DNA from 4 places in the Paenibacillus sp. FSL M7-1046 genome. Region 2 is predicted to be linked to each of the others. Evidence: riboswitches for the same ligand, from Rfam matches in the RefSeq annotation. Region 2 holds a riboswitch; each other region holds the start of a gene.

Region 1 (3,814 bases), 1.1 Mb from region 2:
CCTTACCTTATGTAGTACAACCTATTTTACCCGCTTCTCGCAGGGAACAATCTAAAGTGGCATGCTCAGCGCTGATAAGCGACAATTCCTCCCTTCCTTCGACACACTTCAATATATATAGCATATAGGATTAATGCAATATATGCGATAGCTTACAATGTTAAATGCAGCGCAGAAACTTAACAAGTTCGTAAAAACTGTACCCCGTTATTGTTGTTTTTGAGTGCTATAATGAAAATTGCTGAAAACCTAAAAATGTTCTCTTATTGATGTGAAAGAAGATGACTAACATGAACGAGGGGTTACAGGACCGCCTTGAAAAATTCGGATTATCTCTATATATGATACGCGTTACGATTGCTGCTTCACTCTCCTGGCTTGCGGTTCACAGCCTGCACGGCGACAGTTATTTATACTTTGCACCGCTTGCCGCAATTCTTATCACCCAAGGAAGCGTCAAGGCTTCGCTGGAAAAAGGGATTTACCGTCTGATGGGCGTTGTGCTCGGTGGAATTGTCAGCCTGCTCGTGGGCCATTTCTTCGACGTGGGGGCACTGTCTATTCTGCTGATGCTGCTGATCGGCATCGGTGTGGCCACCGCCTGCCGGATTAACATTCAAGCCGTTTCCCAGGTCGGTGTGACCTCCGTGCTGGCATTGACCTTTTATCAGGACCCTTATATCGTGTGGAGAGTCGCGGAGACCTTAATCGGCGTGCTGATTGCCTTAATAATAAATATGATTATCGTTCCCCCGGGGGGGTTCGTCAAGGTTAAACGCCTGGCACTGGAAGGAACCCTGCTGCTGGCCGATGCCTTGACCGGACTCGCCGCAGAGAGCAGCAGTTCTAAGCAGGCTCCGGAGAGGCTGGTGCGTTCCGGACAACTGCTGGCGAAGAGCGACAAGCAGCAGAAAGAGCTGCACTATACGTTATCCCATTATCAATGCCGCAGCGGGTTGCGGTCATTGACACAGGCAACCTCTCATCTGCAAAAGGTTCACCGCTACGTCAAGGAGATCGCCGAGGAGATTTCCCTCCTGCCTGCACATTATGCCGCAGCTGACTGGATGACAGAGGTCGTAACGGCAACCGCAGACTGCATCGCCCTGTATGGAACCAAGACTTTGTCCGATGCCGAATGCACCCGTTCGCTCCCCGAAGCGCTGCGCCGCGCCCGGGATCTGCAGTTCGCCTGGTTCTCCGAGCTGCAGGGTCAATGCTCATTGACAGCAGTCCGTGATCTCGGAGCCGTCTTCTCCCATCTTAACCGGGTGCTGGAGGAAATTGAACGGGCCGATTATGCAGCCACGATTATTATACCGGCACCAGTCTCCGTCCGGGCCGGAAGCGCACGCGCCGTGCACCTTGTCAAAAGAGGGCTCTCCCACAAGCTTTAAGCTTGGGAGCGTCCTTTTTTCGCAGAAACGACCCTGTCCTTTGAGAAAAAGGCAGGGTCGTTTTTGCTTGTAATATCGCTTGAACTCAAAGCCGTCCCTTTTAAAGGGATACCAGAGAGATTTATTATTAATAAGTTGAAAAATTAATACTAAAGTACTAGAATTAAGCTTGTTTGTAGATTTATTTTGGCAACCACTCCAGTATTGAACATTCCCTGTCGATTTGAGTCGATTAAATGACCTCATGCTGAATGTATATCATTGATCTATTTTTTTAAAGGCAAACTTCCCGAAAGGGCAGGACGCAAAGCGATGGGCCTAAGAATGTGAGACTATCCATTCATGGTCGCCAGGCTGCCAATTGAGATGTGACTTGGGTACTGGTAGATTAAAACAATCTATCATAGTCCATGATGCTCTTTTCTGTACAGATACCATTGATTATACGAAGAAGCGAGGTTAGAGTAATGCCACAGCATATCATCGAGAAATTCAGGCATGTATTTCATACCACAACGCCAATCGGGAACCCCGATCTTCCGGCTCTGCCCGCTGTGCAGGCTAAGCCGCTCCGTGGGGGAGATGAGGAAAAGAACGGACGTATTATCGTACAGAACAACCAAATATTCATTACTCCTCCTCTGCCAGGCGGCAAACCCGCTGTCATTTCTTCCGTTCACCCTGTGGTGTTGAATATTAACCGGAAGACGGTGACAGATCCTACGGAAGTAACCCCCACAGACCGTATCACCTGGGAAATTTGCGAGAAGCCGCAGTATCAGATCACCGTATCCGAAGATAAACTGAAGGTCTACTTCACGCTCTACCGTGCAGAAAAGTACGCCTGGAAGCTCGCTAGCTCCCCGGCTGCAGCAGATGTCACAGTCCGGGCGGAACCGAATTGCGGCCTGCTGCTGTCCACCCTTACGGTGGACCAGATTATCGCCGGCTTCAAGAAAAGCTCCATTATGCGCGATCTCAACATTCCGGCTCTTTATGCAGAGCTGAACAACCCTACCTATCTCCCGGTCTGCATCGCAGAGGGTAAAGCCCCTATTCCCGGCAAGAATGCCCGGCTGGAGCTGTTATTTGCTGAGGACAGGGAATATGAATTCATTCGGACTGCCGATCCTGCAGATTTCCTGAACCATCCAAGGGTTCCCTTTGTCCAGAAGGGAGAGGTCATTGCCCGTAAGCTGCCTGCGGAAGAGGGAGTGCCCGGCATCGACGTGTATGGCGGAATTATTCCCTCCCCGCCACCGCAAGACATTCAGCTGGTCACTAAAGAATGTACAACCCTGCTGGCGGACGGCGGGATCGTCTCCCTCCGCCAGGGAAGGCCCCGCTTAACGGGATGCGGTCTGAACCGCAAGGTTTTTGATTTCCCCCAGACATATCTTGTTCCCGGGGACACGAACCCCGACGCCGCCAAAATGATGTTCCCGGGTGATGTGGTCGCCACCAATGATATCGGAAACCAGACCATCCTTGAGGCGTTGGGAAATGTATACATATACGGCGACGTTACACATGCGACAATCACTGCTACAGGAAGCATTTTTGTCCAGGGCAAGGTTGTCAGCAGCCAATTGTACTCCGGTCATTATGGAGCGAGACATAACCGCCTCTGCATGTACTCCGCTCTCTTGATGAAGGAAATGACCAGTCTGAGAAAAGCGTCGCAGCAGTTGGCGAATACCGTCCAATCACGCCAGCAAACCGTAAAATACGGTCTGGTGGTTATGCTGCTGCTGGAAAGCAAATATGACCATCTCCCCGGCCTGATCACTGATCTTCAGAATGTTATTGCCGGGATGAATCCCGATTATCCTATCGACACCGGGCAATTAAGACATATGCTGGAGGTATTCCTGCACCCGGGGCAGTTCACCGATTTCTTCACGGATGCTGTTCTAAGCACCTTTCTGAGGCTGTTGCAGGATTTGCATGACGCCATATCCGGGATGCAGGAGGAGAATACACGGATCGACATTGCCTCGTCACAGCATAGCATTATTAAATCCGGCGGAGATCTCCATGTTCATAAGGAGGGGATTCTGCACAGCCAGCTGTTCTCTTCCGGCGATGTCCGTTTCGTAATGAACGAAGCGGAGTGCACGGACTCCTCAGTCGAGGCGGCAGGCTCCATCAGCGCACAGACTGTAGGGAAGCAGTCCTCCGAGAAATCGGTGCTTACCGCCGGCAATAATATTACAGTCCGCAAAATCTGCAACAGCGAAGTGACGATTGGAGAATACACCGCCAAGATCGACGGGACAGATGAAGAACTTGTCTTCACTGCCCAAAGCCTGCGGTTAAGAAATCAGGCGCATTAGCCTTCCTCTACCCCAAAATATCTGATCTAGCTGCTAATACCCAGCCTAATCAAGGTTCATACTGAGGTCTGTCCAGCTCGA
Region 2 (3,814 bases):
TAGCTACCGTTTCCGGTAGTTATCCCAGTCAAAGAGGTAGGTTGCCTACGTGTTACTCACCCGTCCGCCGCTAAGTTAATCCGGAGCAAGCTCCATCATAACTCCGCTCGACTTGCATGTATTAGGCACGCCGCCAGCGTTCGTCCTGAGCCAGGATCAAACTCTCCAAATTGGTATTTAGAAAGAGCGATTGCTCAATTTGAAACATCTGACGAGAATTTACATTCTCTAATTTTGGATCTCACTTGCGTGATTTCCATACTCACTCGTTGTTCAGTTTTCAAAGATCAAGCTCGTTGTCAGTGTCGATTATCTCGTCACCAGCAACTCTTATAATATATCACGTTTGATTTAGAAACGCAAGCTTTTTTTTGAAACAACTTTTCAGCCATTTCTTATTTACTTGGGTGCGCTCTAACAACGCTTACCTATAATACCCCACATCAATATAAAAAAGCAACCCCTTAAACAAAAAAAAGATAACCGGCTTAAATATTAAGCGGGTTATCTTAGGGTAATCATCATTCTACAGGATTAGTAGATCTTAGCTGCTGTATATTTGCTCGACGCTTTGGTGAAGCCTGATTCTTTGTTCTTACCCAATCCGGCGTCCACTGTCGTATCAATCGTTACCCATTTGCCGTTAAGCAATACTTCATTCCAGGCATGATATACAGATACATAACTCGTATTGCCCATTACCAGCTTTGTCGGAATTCCTTCACTGCGGAGCATGGTGGCGAACAAAGATGCATAATCGTAGCAAATCCCTTTCTTACTAGCGAGTGTGTTGTCGTTGTTCGGGATATAATCCTGCGTAACATTAGCCGCTAAGGTATAGTCGTACTTTACATTCGCCACGATGTAATTATAGATAGCTTGTACCTTTGCTTCATCAGTGGTCAGCCCTTGCGTAAGCTGCTTAGCTTTCAGTACTGCTTTATCGGAAGAATTCCATTTCACATTCTGTACGGAACTCAAATATACGGCGTTGGTGTTGCTCATGCTCAGGTCTACGGTTTCGGAAGAAAGCACTTTGTATTTGTTGCCGCTGGTGTTCTCTAGGACTGACACTTTATAAGCGCCATTCCCCTGCTGCAGTGGAAACGTTTCTGTAGCTTTGGAGGCATATAAGTTATAAGAGTAGCTCTTATTGTCTTTAGTAATCATGAGCTTGATACGTTTGTCCTTGGGAACATCATAGGAAACTTGGACAACCCCTTGGCTCAATTGCGATGTATTTAACCAGCCCGACTCTACGCTGGAAGCGTTAGCTGTGCTTACTTGAACTGAAGTAACCAGGACGAACAAGGTCAAGAACATATAATAGAACTTCTTCATGGATAAAACCCCTTTCGGTAGCTGGCTGCCATCCATACCCGGGAAGGCCCTTTAGCTTTGCGTCCCTACCTTTCGATAGGTTTGCCGTTATCGTTTAAGCTTTATCTGTTCCTACTACTATTGGAATATACTAGATTCATCTTAAAAACAAACAAAAAAAGCCTCTTCATTCGGTAGCTGGCTGCCATCCTTACAGGGAAGGCCCTTTAGCTTTGCGTCCCTACCTTTCGATAGGTTTGCCGTTATCGTGTTTAGCTTTTATAGTTATATAGTATCATATTAATGCCTAGTTACAAGACCTAAATCACTAGATTTCTACTTAATTCATTTAAATTTTTATAATTTTCGCATTTTATGATCTGTTCTCTTACTTCAAACCGCTTTAGCGTGGATAATCAGTCGATGGGTCGGATTTACCAAAGGATCACATGTAATGAGGGTAAGGATCTTATCTTGTTTATTCCCGTTCAGTACAGACACATCCGTAGGCTCAACAATCGAGATATCATAAACCTCGTATTTATACTCCTGATCGCTTGTCTTGACGGAAATGGTATCTCCGACCTTTACTTCGTTCAGTCTGTTGAATAATCTCCCTGTAGTCCTAGACCTGTGTGCAGCTATGGCAGCATTGCCTATTTCACCGATTGGAGCGGTTTCCTTCATATGGGCTGCGGCATGCTTCATGTTGGCTTTGGTCGCCCCTTCCAATATGGGCAATTTCAAATCGATTTTGTCGATTGTGATAATTCCGGTCACTTTGCCGCCGACCTCTATTTCCTGCTCTGCCGGTTCAGCAGCCTGCACTGGTTCATCCCCAGCTGATTCTTCTGCCAGCAGTGCAGTGACCTCGGCGTACTGTTTTTTCAGATCGGGCTCTGACGAAGGGGCCAGCTCACTATAAGCCTGTTCAGCCTCCTTCAGCAGCTTCTCTTGCTGCCGGTCGTTATACCATTCGCTCGCTTTTGGATACAGCATGACTAGAACTCCTGCAATTATGATCAAATAGGAAAACTTACGCATCAAATCCCCCCGATCTTTAAGATAAAGAAACTCCACGGCCCAACATCTGACTTAAAATACCCATTTACGGCTACCAAAGAAATTGATGATGACGGTGACGAACGTAACCAGCACTTTGGAAATCAGCACCTGAACTCCAAATTTGTCCGTTAGCAGATGCATCAGCAGCACTGATATCCCCAGTACAACCAGGTTCAGTATGATGAATCGGACTAATTGCATACGGTCAAAACTGTCCTTGTTAGCCTGACTCTTATCCTTAAAGGTCACCTTCTTGTTCCAAAAGAAACTGTTCGCTGTCCCTGCGCTATAAGAAATAATCTGTGCCGGGGTGTTCATCATACCCAGAGAATGCAGCAAGGTAAATACGGCGAAATCAATTAGCGTATTCAGTAAGCCTACAGCATTAAATTTTAAAAACTGGATAAATCCCGCATTCAGCTTCCTATCTGCCATAATCATTGTCCTCTTGCCGCTCCTCATGCTCCCCGCCCCGGTAACCCTTGGTCTCACGCACGATGTACAGCGGTCTATCCTTGGATTCATCATATATCCGTCCAATATATTCACCTATTACGCCAAGCAGCATCAGCACGATGCCGTTAAACAACAAATTCACACCGACGATGGAAGCCCAGCCCGGAACCGTCCATGAGGTGAAAAAGATTCTCTGGAACAATACAAAGAACAGATACACAAAGCTGGAGAAGGAGAGAAAGAAGCCTACATATGAGGCTATTTTCAGCGGCTTATGTGAAAATGAGGTGATGCCGTCAACCGCAAACCGGATCATTTTCTTCAGCGGGTATTTGGTTTCACCTGCAAAACGTTCCTCCCGCACATATTCCACCATCGTCTGCCGGAAGCCGACCCAGCTCACCAAACCTCTGACATAGCGGTTTTTCTCTTTGAGTCCACGCAGCACATCGCATACTTTACGGTCGATGAGCCGGAAGTCGCCTGTATCGGTGGGAATCTCCACACTGGTCATGCTGCTGAGCAGACGGTAAAAGAGCTTGGCAGTCACTTTCTTGAAAATAGTCTCCCCATGCCGTTTCAGCCGTTTGGCGTAAACTACCTCATAGCCCTCTTTCCACTTGGCAATCATCTGCAAAATGACCTCGGGCGGATCTTGAAGATCCGCGTCAATCACCACAACAGCCTGGCCTTGCGCATAGTCCATTCCGGCCGTAATCGCGACCTGATGACCGAAGTTACGGGAGAAGTCAATCAGCTTAACATGCTCGTCGCTGCTGCTGATTCCACTCATGATCTCAGCTGTGCGATCCCGGCTCCCGTCATTAACGAAGATCAGTTCATAGGTATCACCGCATTCGTCCATGACTTTCTTAAGCCGCTCATACGTATATTGAATAACTTCTTCCTCATTGTACATGGGGACAATTACACTGTATCTGGCTTTCACCTTTGTTCCTCCTAAAAGTTTTGT
Region 3 (3,814 bases), 5.1 Mb from region 2:
TGGCAGAAATAAGGCTGGCTGCCTCTCCAGTAAGCGAGGTGTTGAATTTCAGTGTGACACCTGCAGGTGTATGCATCACTTGATCCATCTCCAGCTTCATCCCATCCGGTGTTTTATAGACATGGTCCTTCAAATCTGTGGTTACCGATAATGCCTGTGCTGCGGTCATATCTGCTTCATAGCTAAAGCTCCAGTCTCCGGTGACTACCTTTTCTGTTTTGCTGTTTGAAGCCAGTTCATGAATATTGCCTTGAATAACTACGGTGCTTCCTGGGCCTTCATCAGGGAATACGTAAGTCAACAGCAGAGAGGCTTGACCAGAGTTTCCATAAATGTCACTGGCCAAGGGCATGATCTCTTTAAGTTCTCCGATGTTGTGTCCTTGTTCATCATGGATTTCCAATTGGCTGGTATTAAATTTGGACATTGCGTCGTTGGCAGCATGTCCGGTTTTATCCGTAATGCTAATGTTAAGCACCAAACGGGTAGGATCAGCCACTACGTCCTGCAGGACAAAGGTATAGCCTTTATCGGTTTTCTCTATGCCAGGGTGCTGCACCACTCCGAGTATTTTGGCGTCCAGCAGACCAAGCTTTGCCCACTGGTTGGCAAGGAGGAACGGTTTCTGTGGAGGGGTGGACAACGTCTCTGACACTGTACCTGATTTGCCAATGAAAAACAGTAATGAAGCAATTCCTATCACTGCAGCAACAGAGCTGCCCCACTTTAAACCTCTTTTTAGGGTGCGGCCCGTTTGCATTCCGGATATCTCGGATAATTTTTGCCCGGAGGCGGGCTGTATCTCTGTATTGCGAACTTGTTCCATAACGCGCTCTGTGAAATCATCAGCTAGATTAGAGCTTGTATACAATTGTGAATCCGTCAGTAGATCGTTATCAGTGCCGGACAAGTCATTGTGATTGGTGTAAGCCCATTTTTTCATTGGAACCCTCCCTGGATTTCGGCCATTGTTTCTTCAGCTTTTGACGGGCGCGGTGGAGACAATTTTTGACCTGATGCATCGGCATTCCCGTTATCGCTGAGATCTCCTCATAGGATAATTCATTGGTATAGCGAAGCAGCAGTACAATCCGGTAACGTTCTGGAAGCTTGGACAATTTCCGGTGCATTTCAAGCTCGTCTTCCTTGCGCATATATTGCTCTTCAGGGGTTGGCCCGCGATCCTTCTCCTGCAGCAAGGTGCTGCTTATTAGGCCTGGGGATTTCCGTCTTTTCAGTGACCTGAAGTGGTTGATCGCAATGGCGTACAGCCAAGCGGCAAAGCTTGATTGGCCATGATGCTCGCGGAGTTTCTGGTATGCTTTGATAAATGTTTCCTGGGCCAAATCCTGTGCATCCTGGTGACTGGCGCCCATACCGAGCAGCAGACCATACAAGCTCGACTTGTATTTGTCTACGAGTACCGCAAAGGCCTCCCGGTTGCCCTGCAGCACTTCGGCAATGATTTGTTCGTCGTTGTCCTGTGCCTTCATCCAGTGCCTCCCATTAATTTATTTGTATATAAGACGCACCAGCGCCACAATATTTCTCACTTTTTATAAAAAAGAAAGATTATGTTCAGATCATACTACACATTGCAGGGGGAAGAGAGAATGAAACAAGACGTAGCAATCCGTCAGGTAGGCTTGGCCGTAAAGGATGATCCGGCAGTCAGGGCGGTATTTCTGAAAGGCGCACATGCCAGAGGAGAGCAGGATGCTTACTCGGATGTTGATTTGTACTGCTTGGTCCACAGCGAGGGATTGACGGATTTTTTAGCGCGCAGAATATCCTATATGGAGAGCTATAAACCGCTGATATTCTGGTCGGAAGCTAACTTCGTAGGACCACAAATTGTTGGCGTGTTTGAAGACGGTCTGCATTTCGATCTTTATACAGTGACTGCGGAGAGTCTGAAACAAACCGAACAAATCCTTGTCCTGCATGATCCCGAGGGTTGTCTTGCCAACTACAAGGCAGAGAGCTTCCCCATGTCGGATGTAGAGATTACGAGGATCCTTTCCGGTTTCACTTTCAGTCTTCTGGAATTTGAAACCGCGTATCTCCGCGGCGATTTGCTCTGGGCACACCGGCTTGGCAGTCATCTGGCGGCAGATCTAATGATAGTTCTGCGGCATGTAGCAGATCCTTCTACAGCGCAGCTCGGCATTAAGAGACTGCATCACAAACTCAGTCCACAGCAACTGGATGAGTTAACAGGAGCGTTAAATGCTCTTGGACCGGACGCACTCCCTTCAGGTGTCCAGAAGCTGGTGGACCTCGCTGTGGTGTTGATTGCAGACTTGACCGAACGGCTGTCAGAGAACTGGAATCAGCGTTTTTTCGATTTTATGGTCAAACGGATCTACGCACTATCGTAACAAAACAGATACAGCGAACAATATTTGAATGTGAGAAAAAAGGAGGATAATGACTACTCTTGTCGAATTATAAATTTAGATAGATAATAAATACCAAAATATGTTTGTGATTCGGAAGCGCCAGCTGATGAACAAAGGCAACTCCGCCGAAAGGCGGAAGACGCAAAGCCACCGGTCTAAACCGCTCACGAAAGCGGCATGACAGCGGGGACGCTCATGTAGTTTGGTTTTTTGTTGTCTAAATACAACAAAAGGAGCTTGAAAAAATCATGTTTTTGAAGATTCGCCACAAATTGAGGCCTGGCTTAGCGTTTATTCTGGCTACAGTCTTGGCCGCTGGGCCCCTGATTGCCACCCCGGTCCACGCAGCTGCGAAGTACACTTTTACGGATGTCAAAACTGCATATAACATGCCGATTGACTACAACTACAAGTTCACAGGTGACACAATCGCTTCACTGGAGAAGGATAGCAAAGGGGCTCATCAGCTGTACTTACATAACTGGAAGAAGAAGACGACGGAGAAGGTCACTTCTACTAACACGTTCAAAACGAACTTGCAGCTTATGGGAGACAGTGTTTATTATTATGAGTCTACAATTGAAGTGACTAAACGAATTAATATCTACCCGAAGAAGCTGGTACAGTACAATTTGAAAACCAAAAAAACAAGCGAGCTTCCGCTGGAAGTGAAAACTCCGGAATTACTGGGTGTGGGTGACAAATATTATGCACACAGCAGTGGCTCAGATTTTTACTTCACTAACAAAACGACGCTGGAAACTCAGACCATCAATGATCTTGGTTTTGATCAGGTCCACCAGTTTGTAGATGACAAGTTCATCTATAGCAAATGGGACACCGGGACGTTGTATCTGTATGATCTGCCAAGTTCAAAAACAATTGAGCTCTACAAGCTGAAAGAAAATGAATCCTTCAACCTCGTAGCTTCGAATGGTAAAGATATTGTCTGGATGATTGACTCCAAAGAAGTGGATGCTGCCGGCAAGACCAAAAATTACTTCATCTATATGACGATGGACCGCAGTAAAGCCGGAGCCCCGGTTAAAGTATTGCTCAAACGTGAATGGGTAATTGGCGACCGGAATGATCTCTTAATCGTGGGTGACAATTATGCGGTGTTCTCGGAAATGATGAATAATAAACTGGTAGCCCGCGGAGTGAACCTCCGAAATGGGGAACTCTTTTTACTTGGGGAACGAAACCGCAGTGCGGACAATTTTGTGTATTTTAATAAAGACACTTTGATCTCACGCGACGCGAATGACTATATTGTGCTTCGTACAATAGTCAGAACGCCATAAATGAATTTTCAGAAACTATCAAAAAAACAGTGCAATTTGACGATAGTAGTAAAGCGGTAAATATTGGGTATGAACCTATTTCCAATGAATCCCGCAATCGCAAATTGA
Region 4 (3,814 bases), 200 kb from region 2:
AACATGGTAGCCTCGCCTGCGAGAAATGAACGTATAACAGATGGATTGAAATCTAAACGATTGTTGTATAATAACCCTCAAAACTTAGGAAACACTCTATAAAAAGGCCGCTTCCGGGATTTTCTCTCCCGTAAGCGGCCTGAATTATGTTTAGAACATGGCGTCTGGACTGCTATTAGCCCGAGTGTGATTCAATGAAAGCTTCAGCGTTTTCGTCTGCTTGTTTTTGCCGTTCTGCTCAGCAGCAGACCTACTCCGGCAATAGCGAGACCGGTAATATAATAAGGTGCCGGGCTGGTTTCGCCCGTCTGCGGCAGACTCTCGGCCGGATCCACTGGCCCCAGCGGAATTTCTTCATCAAGAATAATCTCTTCATCCGGTACCGGAGCAGGTACTGGATCAGTCGCTGGAGTAGTCTCCGGCGTTGGCTGCACAGGCGAAGGTGTGGTCACAGGGCCCAAAGGCAGCGGATCCTCATCAATCGTAATCTCCTGATCGTCATTCGTACCAATCACCGTTGGTGTCGGTGCTGGCGTCGGGTCTACTGTTGGCGCTACGCTCGTCGGTGCTGGCGTCGGGTCTACTGTTGGCGCTACGCTCGTCGGCGCTGGCGTCGGGTCTACTGTTGGCGCTACACTCGTCGGTGCTGGCGTCGGGTCTACTGTTGGCAACGGCGTTGGTGTCGGTGTTGGTACCGGTGTCGGCACCGGTGTTGGCGTTGGTGTCGGCGCTGGTGTTGGCGTTGGTGTCGGCACCGGTGTTGGCGTTGGCACCGGTGTCGGTGTCGGTGTCGGTGTTGACGTCGGCGTTGGTGGCGGCGCCGGTGTTGGCGTCGGTGTTGGCACCGGTGTTGGCGTTGGCGTCGGCGTCGGTGTCGGTGTTGGCACCGGTGTCGGTGTCGGCGTCGGCGCCGGTGTTGGTGGCGGAGTCGGCGCCGGTGTTGGTGGCGGCGCCGGTGTTGGCGTTGGTGTCGGCGCTGGTGTTGGTGTTGGTGTCGACGTTGGTACCGGCGTCGGTGTTGGTACCGGCGTTGGTATTGGTGTCGGCACCGGTGTTGGCGTTGGTGTTGGCGTCGGTGTCGGTGTCGCCGTCGGCATTGGTGTCGGCGTCGCCGTCGGTGTTGGCGTCGCCGTTGGTGTTGGTGTCGCCGTCGGTGTCGGTGTTGGCGTCGGCGTTGGTGTCGGCACCGGTGTTGGCGTTGGTACCGGTGTTGGCGTCGGTGTTGGCGTTGGTGTCGGTGTCGGCACCGGTGTTGGCGTTGGTGTCGGCACCGGTGTTGCCGTTGGCGTTGGTGTCGGCGTCGCCGTTGGCGTCGGTGTCGGTATCGGCGTCGCCGTTGGTGTCGGTGTCGCCGTCGGCGTTGCCGTCGGTGTCGCCGTCGGTATCGGCGTCGCCGTTGGTGTCGGTGTCGGTGTTGGCGTCGCCGTCGGTGTCGGCGTCGGTGTTGGCGTCGGTGTCGCCGTTGGCGTCGGTGTCGGTATCGGCGTCGCCGTTGGTGTCGGTGTCGCCGTCGGCGTTGCCGTCGGTGTCGCCGTCGGTATCGGCGTCGGTATCGGCGTCGCCGTTGGTGTCGGTGTCGGTGTTGGCGTCGCCGTCGGTGTCGGCGTCGGTGTTGGCGTCGCCGTCGGTGTTGGTGTTGGTGTTGGTGTCGGCTTCGGTGTTGGTGTCGGGCCGACTGGCGGCACCGTTCCCTCAAAGGTATGATGATGCATCTGAATATAACCGCTGAATCCTTTTGCAATAAGGGTACCATGCAGTTCAGCACGGCTGAACGCCACAAAGGCATGCGGCGCTAACATGGTGCCTTCAATGGTTGTGTTCCCATTAGCTACAGAAGAAGCTTCGTAGAAGTTGAACAGCACATTGTGAGATTTGCCATTCCACATTTGAAAATCCGGAATGACGACCTTATTCCCGCTTACATTGATAATTACCGTGGCATTTCCTGCAATGTTGAACTGGAGACCGTTGGTAACCGCCAAATCCGCAGCAGTCAAATGAATGACATTAAAGGAATCCGGAGCGTTAATCGTCATTTTCCCTCCATCTCTGACAAAGGGCTGCGTTTGTTTCAGAGCAGCAAGTTCACTCGAACGCTGAATCAAAAATTGCTCCTCAGCTTGAAAATCGATCGGATGATCCTGCCGCGTACCTCCTTTAAGGTCAGCTCCTGAACTTTTCATGCTGCCTCCATACACAGAGGTGCCATAAACTGTTCCATTTGAAAAGTCGATGTCTTTGCCGGCGATAAGCACATCTCCGCCCACAGCATCCTTGGATACTCCATATCCCTGAAGAGTAATATTCCCTGCAGCAGCAAGCCGTCCGTGGATCTGGTCATTGCTTTGCGCGAAATCTCCAAAGATAAAGGCGTTGAAATTGCCGGCGACTCCCAGCACCGGTGTTGGGGTGTACGGCATACTTGCCGCCGCCTCTACATTGATCCCCGGATGAAGCATATTGCCGATGGTTAAAATCCCCGTCAGAATCAAGGCTAATGATTTTTTCTTCAACAACGATATGTACCTCCTATGTAACTATTCTATGAATGCACAGATTAGCCCGTAACAACAAAAAGACCGCCAAGAAGGGTTAGCTTCATGGCGGCCGGACGATCGTGGCACCTTTAGAGTGCTGTAGATTCCTGACTTTGCGTCCCGCTCTTTCGAACGGTTTGCGATTATACATGAGAAGTTGGTAACAGTCGTATTCTATGTAGTCTATGACTTTTGTTACTTTCGGACTAGAATCAGTCTATCTCTTCCCCTCTCTGTTTGTCAATCTATTCCTTATTTTTTTTGATAGATTCTCTGAAAAAGTCCTCAATCCCGCATCACATAAGGGTTTCGTTGTATTCACCAATCACATAAAACAAATTTTCAATATTAAAAATTAGTATATTCGAACCACTTTTCAACTTATGTCGAAACGGCAAAAAAACTGTCGCCAGCTTTTGGCAGCAGTTTTTAGTCATTGTCAATTTACATAAGTCAGCGGGCAACAGCCGGACTCAGAATTGGTATATTTTATAACAGCTGAACCCAGCCGATCATGGACATCCATAGTGGAACACTTAGAAACAACCCGAACAACAATCCGCGGCGGAGACTTCCCTCATAATTCATCACAATTCTCCTTTTTAATAAGCTTTATTTTTCAATATTTATTATTTCAATTTTAATATAAAATAATTCTTATAATTATTTTGTGAATTATGTCACATTGTTTCAGCTGTTTAGAAATTCCATTGATTAATTTTTGAATAATCGGTTAAAATACGAATATACGTTCTTATTAGAGGTGATTGAATTTATGCATAGAGCGGAGAGTAACGATAATACACTGGTCAAATCCTATATATTGCTTCCGCTGATTTTATCAGCCTTTGAACGGGATTCAGCCATTATGTCGACACAACTGCGGACTCCCGCCCCATACATGGAGGTTCTCCGTACTGCTGCAAATGCGGCTACTGCCGATCTGAGGGATGTGCGCGCCGAAATGAGGAAACGCGGAGTTAAGGTCTATGAACAGCAGCGGCTCCAGGTGGGCATCGAGGCCAAATTTATATGCCGGGGATATCATGAACGGATGCTGCTGCTGGATGACGTCATCGCTGCACAGGCCGCTATCCATATGCGCAAATACCTGGGACTCGATATCTCCGGCTACAACAGCTATGAGGAACAGTACAAAATCAAATCCGGCCCTCAAGCAAGCCAATAGCCTTTGGTGCGTTGAAGAATAAAAACAGGCCTCGCCCTGGGAGTCGGCAAGACCTGTAAAGTACCCGCTATAAATTACATTAAAACCT

What was found. A riboswitch is a leader RNA that binds a small molecule or an ion and turns the genes downstream of it on or off. The one in region 2 is predicted to bind cyclic di-GMP.
Region 1: it holds a riboswitch for cyclic di-GMP, as region 2 does, so the genes downstream of both, NYE29_RS11820 (flagellar assembly protein A) here and NYE29_RS06620 (transglutaminase-like domain-containing protein) in region 2, are expected to answer to the same signal.
Region 3: it holds a riboswitch for cyclic di-GMP, as region 2 does, so the genes downstream of both, NYE29_RS29600 (hypothetical protein) here and NYE29_RS06620 (transglutaminase-like domain-containing protein) in region 2, are expected to answer to the same signal.
Region 4: it holds a riboswitch for cyclic di-GMP, as region 2 does, so the genes downstream of both, NYE29_RS07510 (collagen-binding domain-containing protein) here and NYE29_RS06620 (transglutaminase-like domain-containing protein) in region 2, are expected to answer to the same signal.

What each region holds. Positions count from the first base shown of each region.
Region 1 covers NZ_JBBOXB010000001.1:2,697,715-2,701,528, reverse strand. Annotated here, with positions in the region: gene NYE29_RS11825 (FUSC family protein) at 291-1,397, shown strand; cyclic di-GMP riboswitch class I at 1,667-1,759, shown strand; gene NYE29_RS11820 (flagellar assembly protein A) at 1,865-3,733, shown strand; gene NYE29_RS11815 (flavin reductase family protein) at 3,783-3,814, opposite strand, start outside.
Region 2 covers NZ_JBBOXB010000001.1:1,550,504-1,554,317, forward strand. Annotated here, with positions in the region: rRNA gene NYE29_RS06615 (16S ribosomal RNA) at 1-172, opposite strand, end outside; gene NYE29_RS06620 (transglutaminase-like domain-containing protein) at 535-1,341, opposite strand; cyclic di-GMP riboswitch class I at 1,355-1,437, opposite strand; cyclic di-GMP riboswitch class I at 1,511-1,592, opposite strand; gene NYE29_RS06625 (class D sortase) at 1,714-2,319, opposite strand; gene NYE29_RS06630 (GtrA family protein) at 2,416-2,820, opposite strand; gene NYE29_RS06635 (glycosyltransferase family 2 protein) at 2,810-3,790, opposite strand.
Region 3 covers NZ_JBBOXB010000001.1:6,620,319-6,624,132, reverse strand. Annotated here, with positions in the region: gene NYE29_RS29615 (DUF4179 domain-containing protein) at 1-943, opposite strand, end outside; gene NYE29_RS29610 (RNA polymerase sigma factor) at 912-1,493, opposite strand; gene NYE29_RS29605 (nucleotidyltransferase domain-containing protein) at 1,614-2,381, shown strand; cyclic di-GMP riboswitch class I at 2,508-2,599, shown strand; gene NYE29_RS29600 (hypothetical protein) at 2,675-3,706, shown strand.
Region 4 covers NZ_JBBOXB010000001.1:1,750,456-1,754,269, forward strand. Annotated here, with positions in the region: gene NYE29_RS07510 (collagen-binding domain-containing protein) at 204-2,516, opposite strand; cyclic di-GMP riboswitch class I at 2,600-2,689, opposite strand; gene NYE29_RS07515 (hypothetical protein) at 3,313-3,726, shown strand.